Regions from separate parts of the Sporosarcina sp. FA15 genome, predicted to be linked through region 1. Evidence: predicted binding sites of a transcription regulator. Region 1 holds the regulator's gene; each other region holds the start of a gene.
The links. Region 1 encodes CtsR, which represses protease genes until heat stress. Its sites were predicted from a motif close to ATGGTCAATAAAGGTCAAACA; they were not measured.
Positions count from the first base shown of each region.

Region 2: a site for CtsR is predicted at 1,876-1,896, ahead of ACP8HG_RS09370 (ATP-dependent Clp protease ATP-binding subunit). Genes of this name have one in related genera too.
Region 3: a site for CtsR is predicted at 1,827-1,847, ahead of clpP (ATP-dependent Clp endopeptidase proteolytic subunit ClpP). Genes of this name have one in related genera too.

Region 1 covers NZ_CP188818.1:3,831,417-3,834,699, forward strand. The annotation lists gene ACP8HG_RS18055 (hypothetical protein) at 1-1,111, shown strand, start outside; gene ACP8HG_RS18060 (CtsR family transcriptional regulator) at 1,787-2,257, shown strand; gene ACP8HG_RS18065 (UvrB/UvrC motif-containing protein) at 2,290-2,844, shown strand; gene ACP8HG_RS18070 (protein arginine kinase) at 2,834-3,283, shown strand, end outside.
Region 2 covers NZ_CP188818.1:1,934,502-1,937,784, forward strand. The annotation lists gene ACP8HG_RS09370 (ATP-dependent Clp protease ATP-binding subunit) at 1-1,801, opposite strand, end outside; gene ACP8HG_RS09375 (DUF3219 family protein) at 2,110-2,406, shown strand; gene ACP8HG_RS09380 (MalY/PatB family protein) at 2,635-3,283, opposite strand, start outside.
Region 3 covers NZ_CP188818.1:4,389,554-4,392,836, reverse strand. The annotation lists gene ACP8HG_RS20975 (TPM domain-containing protein) at 1-370, opposite strand, end outside; gene ACP8HG_RS20970 (LemA family protein) at 367-945, opposite strand; gene clpP (ATP-dependent Clp endopeptidase proteolytic subunit ClpP) at 1,123-1,743, opposite strand; tRNA gene ACP8HG_RS20960 (tRNA-Arg) at 1,934-2,005, shown strand; gene ACP8HG_RS20955 (hypothetical protein) at 2,007-2,138, shown strand; gene ACP8HG_RS20950 (hypothetical protein) at 2,146-2,415, shown strand; gene ACP8HG_RS20945 (serine hydrolase domain-containing protein) at 2,926-3,283, opposite strand, start outside.

The DNA of each region.
Region 1 (3,283 bases):
GAGTGCTGATACAACGCCTGGCTACTTTACGATGAGTGCAACAGACTCGGCTGATAACCCGAAATTTGTGAAAGCCGAAATGACGTATACACCGTCGTCCTACTTCCACAAACAAGTGGAGCGTCATATACGGATGAAAATGCCGAACCTTATTTTTTACGGGGATGTTCAACTTGAAATTGACGACGATGGAAAACCGTATTATATCCGTTCTTATGGGGAATTCATTTCCGCGCGTAACGGCTTTGATGTAAAAGGGATTGTAATGGTCGATCCTGCTAATGGTGATGTGAAAAAGTATTTGCTTGCAGATATACCTGAATTCATCGACGGGGCTGTTTCACCTGAAGCGGTCAGTTTGCAAAATAGTTACTTCGGGAACTATATCCACGGTTTCTGGAATTCAGTCGTTGGGAAGAAAGATGTCAAGTTGCCATCTGATGAAGGAACAGAGGCGAATGTAAGCCCGATTTTTGACGAGAATGGTCATATGTATTACTTCACAGACTTTACAAGTCCAAAAGAAGGTGTCGACTCGATGCTTGGCTATGCGTTGACGGATGGTAAGACAGGAAAAGCAACGTATTATTCAGGTAATCTGGAAGAGTCCTATATGGATTCGCAAGGGGCACTGCAGATTATCGAGAAGAAATTCATCGAAAAGAAATGGTCCGGCGAAATGCCGGTCTTGTATAACTTCTACGGAGAAGCGAGTTGGTTAACGCCAGTGCTCGATTCAAATGGATTCCTGCAAAATTACTTCATTGTATCAGCAGCGAATCCGGAAATATCGGTTTACGGCAATACGCCGAACGAAGCATTGAAATTGTATAAGACAGCTCTTCAGCGCGGAGGTAGCGGTGTAGATGGTAGCTCGAGTGCGGAAGAGGCGAAAGCGGCCGTAACGGTCGTGCGTGTATTCAAAGAGCGCGTCGGTGATTTTACACTTGTTTCGTTTTTAGCGGATGATGGACGCAACTTCATCGTCTCTTCGGAAGCTGTGCCACTCTCGATCTATGTTCAACAAGGCGATAAGCTTGTTGTGACATATTTAGAGACGGGTGAACTATTCTTGCCTGTGAAAGAGTTGACGAATGTTAGCGTGGAATAACGGAAATGGAGTGCAAGGCGAATTCGCCTTGCACTCCATTTTTAGTTGCTATATATGTTGAATTAAAGAATCCCATTGAATCTACTGTGGCGCTCAATAAGGAGAGAGTATTAATTGGGGGTGTGGATTGTAGAACGCTTGGCGCTTTGGGGATGCCTCTCGCCGTAAGCCTGTTAAGGCGCCTTCGCTCAGTATATATACCGGATTCAACATATATAATTATATTCAAGAAAGACGCAATCTAGGTTGCAGATTTCATCGCAGATAATGAAATGCGCTTTCTCAAATAGACCATCCAGCGAAGGCGCGACTTCGTGGTAGCCGAAGCGGTATTGGTAGGAGTTCTATTTCATTCCAAGTATTAGAATTTCCGGCGGCCTACCAATAGCCCTTGTAAAGCGCATACATCGTATTCATCTGTTCAACATATATAGTAAACTATAAAATCTCGTACAGTGGATAACCTGCAAAAGGAGCAATTCCACGTCCGAACTCTTATGCTTCTGAACAGGCGCTTCCACTTTTGTTTTTTCGTACGGTTAAAACGTATTGTCACATGCCGATACTTGTTAAGTCTGGTGCGTATCGATTGCGGAACATGCGGAATATCATGTACAATCAAGTCAAAGATAGTCAAAGTCAACGGCTTATCCCCCGTATGAAAGAGGTGAGGGTATGAGAAACATTTCCGACATTATTGAAGGATATTTGAAAGCAATAATCGAAGAGGGACAGTGTGGAACCATCGAAATTAAGCGCAATGAAGTCGCTGAAAAGTTCCAGTGCGTCCCGTCTCAAATCAATTACGTTATTAAGACCCGCTTCACGGCGGAGCGTGGTTATGCGGTTGAATCGAAGCGTGGAGGCGGTGGCTACATACGTATTTTCCGCGTTCAGGCGAATTCCCGTAAAGAATTGATAGAACATATTTTAGGCGGTATCCAATCGGGAGCCTCTTATACGATGGCTTTAGATGTCGTTTACAGACTAATTGAAGAAGAAGTCATAACGGAGCGCGAATCAAAGCTCATTCTTGCTGCGGTTGATAGAAGAACTATCCATCAGCCACTTCCAGACCGCGATATCATGCGTGCACGCATTTTACAAGCAATGCTCTTGACGCTTATTTACGAACAGCGTAACTAATCACCAATCCAACTGATATGAGGTGGCTTTCGATGATATGTGAAAATTGTAAAGAACGAACTGCGTCCATTACGATTACGCAAGAAAGTGTAGTCGGATCGCTGGAACGCCATTTATGTGAGAAATGCGCATTTCAATCACAAACATTCCATTTCGACCCCAATCAAGAGCCGTTGTCCATTCAGCAGTTCCTATCTCACTGGTTTAGCGGTTCTGATCCTTTCCAGGCACAACCGCAAACGCGGGGAGAGTCGTTTGAAGGACCCGAATGTCCCTCATGTGGTTTAACGTTTCCGAAGTTCCTCGATATTGGGAAGTTTGGCTGTGCCGACTGTTATGACACATTTCGTGGCAGCTTACCGCAAGTTTTTGGCAAGCTTCACAATGGCCATTCAACTCATACCGGGAAAGTACCGGTTTCATTTAATGAAATATATGCAGTTAAAAAGAAAATTGAAGAGATCCGAGTGAAGATGAAAGAGGCAGTAGAAGCTGAGCATTTTGAAGAAGCGGCAGCTTTGCGTGATGAAGCGAATACACTAAAGCAACACCTTTCCCTTGGAGGTGAAGAAAACGATGTCGATTGAAAAATTCATGCGTGATGCGGTAACCCCTTGGATGACTGCTTACGGAGAGCACTCAGACATCGTTATGTCGACGCGAATTCGACTTGCACGCAACTTGACAGGCTATCGTTTTCCTATCGCGTTCACTGAAGAAGAAGCGATGGCGGTAGACAGAGCGGTTACGGGTGTTTTGCTTGATACCATGCAAAGTGGCTATTCCTATACTAAGATGTCCGATCTACCTGCATTGGAACGCCAAGTACTTGTTGAAAAACATCTGATCAGTCCGCAACTCGCAATTCCTGACAGGCATGGCGCAGTTCTTCTATCAGAAGACGAGACCATAAGTGTCATGGTGAATGAGGAGGACCATATCCGCATTCAATGCATCTATCCTGGGTTACAGCTTGAGGATGCCTATAAACAGGCTGATCAGGTTGACGATTACCTTGAAAAAGAA
Region 2 (3,283 bases), 1.9 Mb from region 1:
AATCGCCCAGCATTTCGAGTTTTGTAACGGACTCATGTACTGTTTGATTGAAACCGACACTCACTTTTTTGTCACCTGTTCCAGCATTACTTGTCATAACAATGACCGTATCTTTGAAACTGACTGTCCGACCATGTGAATCTGTTAAGCGACCATCCTCCATAATCTGAAGGAACATATTTTGAACGTCTGGATGCGCTTTTTCAATTTCGTCAAGGAGTAAAATTGAATACGGATTCCGGCGTACTTGTTCTGTTAATTGACCAGCTTCTTCATGCCCTATATAACCTGGAGGGGAGCCAATAATTTTAGACACAGCATGTTTCTCCATATATTCACTCATGTCGAGGCGTATTAACGTGTCACGTGAACCAAATAATTCTTCTGCCAGGACTTTTGTGATTTCTGTTTTACCAACACCCGTTGGGCCAACAAATAAGAAAGAGCCAATGGGACGATTTTTGGCTTTAAGTCCCGCACGGCTACGACGAATTGCTTTTGCGATTTTATCGACCGCCTCTTCTTGACCGATGACTTTTTTGCTGAGATTTTCCTGAAGACCTTTCATTTTCACTTGTTCTGCTGCTTGTAGTTTTGTCACAGGAATTCCTGTTTTCTCTTCGACAATTAACTCAATATCTGCAACAGAAACTTCTATTTTTTCCGCTTCCCCACTCTGTTTCGCTTCTTCCAATTGTTTACGTAATTGAATTTCCTCAAAACGTAAATTTGCCGCTTTTTCATAGTCTTCCACTTCTGCTGCTTGTTCTTTTTCTTGAATGATTTCGCCGAGACGCATACCAATTGAATCTAAATCTGAATTAGTGGTGACATGTGTAAGGTTTAAACGTGACCCGACTTCATCCATCAAGTCAATCGCTTTGTCCGGTAAAAAACGATCTTGAATATAGCGTTGTGATAAGGTAACAAAAGCTTGCACCGCTTCATCTGTATAGCGTACTTCATGGAAATTTTCGTAACGTCCTTTTAACCCGTTTAAGATTTTAATCGTATCTTCTGCAGATGGTTCCTTGACGATAATCGGTTGGAACCGACGTTCAAGTGCAGCATCTTTTTCGATTTGACGATATTCTTTCAATGTCGTTGCCCCAATGAGTTGCAAGCCCCCCCGTGCTAAGGCTGGCTTCAAAATATTGCCGGCATCCATTTGCGATCCTTCTGTTGAACCTGCACCAACGAGCAAGTGAATTTCATCGATGAATAAAATTACATCTGTTCGTGCTTGAAGTTCTTCAATTAGTTGTTTCATCCGCTCTTCAAACTGACCACGAATGCCCGTATTGGTAACAAGTGAAGCAACGTCTAATAAGTACACTTCTTTATTCAGTAGTTTCATCGGTACATCGCCTTCGAGGATTTTTACTGCGAGCCCCTCGGCGATTGCTGTTTTACCAACTCCAGGCTCACCTATTAGCACTGGGTTGTTTTTATTTCTTCTATTTAGCGTTTCGATGACACGTCTCACTTCTTGATCACGTCCGATGACCGGGTCAATCAGTCCTTTTCTTGCTTCGTCTGATATATTTTTACCAAGTTGGTCTAACAAACCGTTGCCGTGACCTTCTTCTGTTTGCTTTGTTTGAGTTTTTGCCTGTTGGCCACCGTTTGCTTTGGAAAAGTGATTCGCATTGTCACTAAATGACGGCATCTTGCCTGCCTGTAATTGACCTTGGATTTCTTGAAAGCACGTAAGACACATATTGATGTGCATACCTTGCTGATTCACTTGAAATCTTAAACTCATCGTCGCTTCGTTTTTACCACAATGTTGACACTGCATATTCGTTTCCTCCCTTTATCTTCATTTATCTATCCCGCTTGGCTTTGACTATATTTGATCTATGAATTTATTGTACACTGACCTTTTTTGACTTTCAAGAAACTTGCTTGAATGTCTTTGATTTCCCCAATGAATCCTCATGCCCAAACAGAGTTTCAACATTTGGGATTAGTATCGTATGAAGCTGGGCAACCGCAACAAGTCTAAATTGTGTATACCGAAAGTATGCGTGCTTACAAAACAATAATGTCTAGTGTATCATTGACTTTTCAAGTCAATACCTAGAAATTGAAATAGGAGTGATTCTCTTGACGAGTAAAATTATTTTAAATGACAAAGTAATTCATTTATGTAGTTATGAAGACGAAAAAGTAAATGGATTATATAAAGTTTCAGTTGAATTTAACGTAACAAGTGATGATTACCATGACATTACAACTTTACTTTACAATGGAACTTTTGACGTGAATATTCCTGAGCAAGACTTACTTTTTAGAGGAACGATTCATAATTATTCTACTTCCATTACAAATTTGTACGTAAAAGATCAAATCGGAAAGTTTAAATTGACTTTGTTAGAAGTGAGTCATAAAGAAGAGGAGTAGAATGGAGTTTAACGAGATTAAGCATATTTGATCAGTTCCCGTTCTCTTTAAATAAAAATCGGTACCTATGCAACAAATAACAACGAACAATTCATACAATTACATAAGAATTTATATGACACTAGATATTGAAAAAAATACCTAGCCCGTGCCTAATAAACATGTAATTATAGTGGATTACCAGAATTGTTCCATGCATAGGTACCTGATATTTATTTTAGTCAGGATTTATAACCGCAATTGAATGATCGCTTCTTTCATTTGTTGAGCTGCTTTCTCTACTGTTGAGCGAGAGCAAGCAAGGTTCATACGGACAAATCCTTCGCCTCCAGGGCCAAAGACATACCCTTGATTTAAAGCGACTTTTGCTTTAGAGAGGAACAGTTTTTCCAACTCTTCGGGCGTGAGTCCCAATTCCCGACAATCAATCCAAGCCAGATAAGTCGCTTCTAATGGTAATACTTTTAATACGGGTAAATTGGATTTGAAATACTTCGTAATGAAGTGCAAATTTCCTTCAACATAGTCAAGAACTTCCTCCAGCCATTGTCCACCGTAATTATACGCGGCCTCTGTGGCAAGAGCACCAAATGAGTTCGACATTGTAACAGCGTATTTATCGCCTTCCATTACAAACTTCTCTCGTAGCGCTTTATTGGAAATTATGATATTCGATGTTTGTAAACCAGCAAGATTGAATGTTTTACTTGGTGCCGTACAAATGATGCTATTGTCAGCAAACTGTTCTGAAATAGCCGAAAATGGAATGTGTTTTCCAGGTTTGAATACAAGATCCTGATGAATTTCATCGGATACAACAAGGACTCCACGTTCCAGACAGATGTCACCGAGCCGTTTAAGTTCTGATTCCGTCCAA
Region 3 (3,283 bases), 560 kb from region 1:
CTAATCCATACCCGACCGATAGTTCGAAATGTCGTTTACCATCGGAATTTTTCTCTGTTGTAACAACTAGCAAAGCTCCGTTATTTTTTTCCTTATTGCCTAATTTAAATTCCCTAAGCTTCTCTACTGCATATTCCTCAACTGGCTTATCGCCTATGCTCGGGAGGATCAATACCGCAAGTTCCGCTGTCGTAGCATTATTTAATTGAATCCCATATTGCTCAAGTTCCGCTTTCTGTTCAGTGGACAACACATTCGCAGTATCTTGAACGACCGGAACAGCAGCATCAGCCGAAAACACTGCTGAGTTTAACGATGTAAAAATAATCAGACATGCCGTCACCAGTATGCGGACAGCTTTTCTAATCATTCCTTGTCATCTCCAAAATCGACATTCGGCGCTTCATTTGCAGCTGCATCGGCTTTAAAGTATTCCTTTTCATCATATCCGAAAATGGATGCAACGATTTTTCCGGGGAATCTTTTCACTTGCCTATTGTAATTGGCGACTACGTCGTTATAATCCTTACGCGCAACGCCCAGACGGTTTTCAGTTCCGGCCAGTTCATCCATCAACTTAGTGAAATTTTCATTTGCTTTTAAATCAGGATAATTCTCGACGACGACAAGGAGACGACTAAGCGCACCCGATAAGTCAGCGTTTGCATCCGCTTGTTCTACGGGCCCATTTGCTCCGGCAAGTCTTGCACGGGAATCTGCAATGTCACTGATAATCTCTTTTTCATGGCTCGCGAAACCTTTAACCGTGCTTACCAAGTTCGGTATCAGATCGAGCCTCCGTTGTAGTTGATTTTCAACTTGTGCATACGCCTGGTCCACATCTTCTTCTAAATTAACGAATTTGTTATAACTTGGAACCAGAATCATAGCCAAAACTGCAAGTATGATTACGATTACCGCAATTGGTCCTAAAACTTTTTTCATGTTAACACTCCTCACGAGTTAGTTACTTTCATTTACCCTCTCGAACACCGTGTCGAAACTTTTACTACAGTAGTATATACAGTATGACGATTGAAAAGGTTTCATTTATTCTACGGCAACGTTTTTTTAGCCACAAAAAAACGGCTTCCCATAATGGAAAGCCGCCTTTTGTAGAACTTATTTAGATTCAGGTTTAGTTTTAGCTCCGTCTTTCATGTCACTGCGTGTAATAATATGGTCAATTAAACCGTATTCTTTCGCACGTTCAGCTGTCATGAAGTTGTCGCGGTCCGTATCTCTCGCAATTACTTCAACCGATTGGCCAGTACGCTCAGCAAGAATCAAGTTTAGTTTTTCACGAGTGAAAAGGATATGTTTTGCAGCAATTTCAATTTCTGTTGCTTGCCCTTGTGCTCCACCTAATGGTTGGTGAATCATTACTTCTGCGTTAGGAAGCGCATAACGTTTCCCTTTAGTACCCGCCGCTAGTAGGAACGATCCCATAGATGCAGCCATCCCCATACAAATTGTTTGGATGTCAGGTTTGATGAATTGCATTGTGTCAAAAATCGCCATACCAGCAGTGACGCTTCCCCCGGGGCTATTAATGTAGATGGAAATATCTTTATCCGGATCTTCTGCTTCTAAAAATAGGAGTTGAGCAACGATAGAGTTCGCAACGTTGTCATCGATTCCACTTCCAAGCATGATAATACGGTCTTTCAATAGACGTGAATAGATGTCGTAAGCACGCTCACCGCGGCTAGTCTGTTCAATTACTGTAGGTATTAGATTCATTCTATTTCCTCCTTCAAGCTGGATAGTGTTGTCTACCTATTGAAACATAACTTCGTTTCAACTGTAACTTTATCATACATAGTATGGTCAACGAAGGTCAAATATAACGCTTTCAAAATAAGCATTGCATTCATTGAGCTACACCAGTATAATAAATCTAGTCTGCTGCAAAAGTTAGCCGATTTGTAACGCCCTCGTGGTGCAACGGATAGCACGTGAGCCTCCGAAGCTTAAGATGTGAGTTCGATTCTCGCCGAGGGCATATGATTACAACAATTTTACCCGTCATTGTTCATTCAATGGCGGGTATTTTCTATTCCCAATCACCACGTCATACTACCACGAATTCAAAACGCACCGGTTACAGTCATCCGCAGAAAGAATTGACGGGGTGATGAGAATATGAAAAAACGAAACCAAATTGATTCAGCGCTATTAAACGACATTCTAAGGGTTACCAATCAAGCCAAGCCGCAAACAATTCTATCGACCCAATCAGCCATTGACGAATTCCACCGATTCAACATGGCGAAAGGTTTGTCGGAATGGACAATTTCATCTTATGCAATGCGAGCGTGGGGTAAACAAATGTACGGAAGCAAACAGTATGAAGAACGACTAGCCAAAAGAAAAAAAGTATTCATCCGCATAATTTTTCACATGGAAGCATAATTGTGATATAGAAGTTAAATAATATTGTTGATGATTCATTAATAAGAAAGACCATTTACGGTCCTTTTTTGAAGTATTCTTCTTCGCCTAACGAATCCATTAGTTTAATAACTTTCAGCAATATGAACAATTTTTCGAATAACTAAATTAACTTTCTCGTTGTCTTTAATTACAAACAAATGGTCCGCTTCATTTTCTATGTAACGTTGCACATTCTATAGAGATATTGTCATTTATAAGTTTTCACTTTAACTCTTGACCTTTAATAAAACTCAAATGCTCTTTTTTTGGTTTTTCTCCGGTTTTGAGTGAAGCGAAAAATCGTTCTTTCCTATCTTGAATAAAATAAATAAGCAAGGGTGTATGCTACATGCACCTCAGTAGACATAACACCCGTTCATGGAAGTAATAAACTCCATTACTCAATAAGAATAGCTGCCAAGTAAAGGCAGCTGATTTGTATTATAATCATATTCAAATCCACCTTTGATACTTGTAAAATCATCCTTACTATATATCTAACAGGATATCGATAATTCTACGACTAACTAGACGATGGATAGTACTATCAAAGTTTAACAATACAGCTACACCCATTCTTTCTTCCGGTACTAACGAAAGTAACGCTCGTACTGCTAATTGACCTCCCCCATGTTCTATAATTGTTTGTCCCTTGTATTTTTCTATAAACCAGCCTATTCCATAATAAATCGTATTATCTTCATTATTCCAAGGTTTTGATACGAGACTTACTGGTTTTTGCATTTGTTTTTTACTGTACAGCTCTAGATTAGCAGGTGATGAAAAGTTCAAGTGAAACAACATATATGAAGCTAATTCATTTGCTGTTGAATATAGAAAACCTATG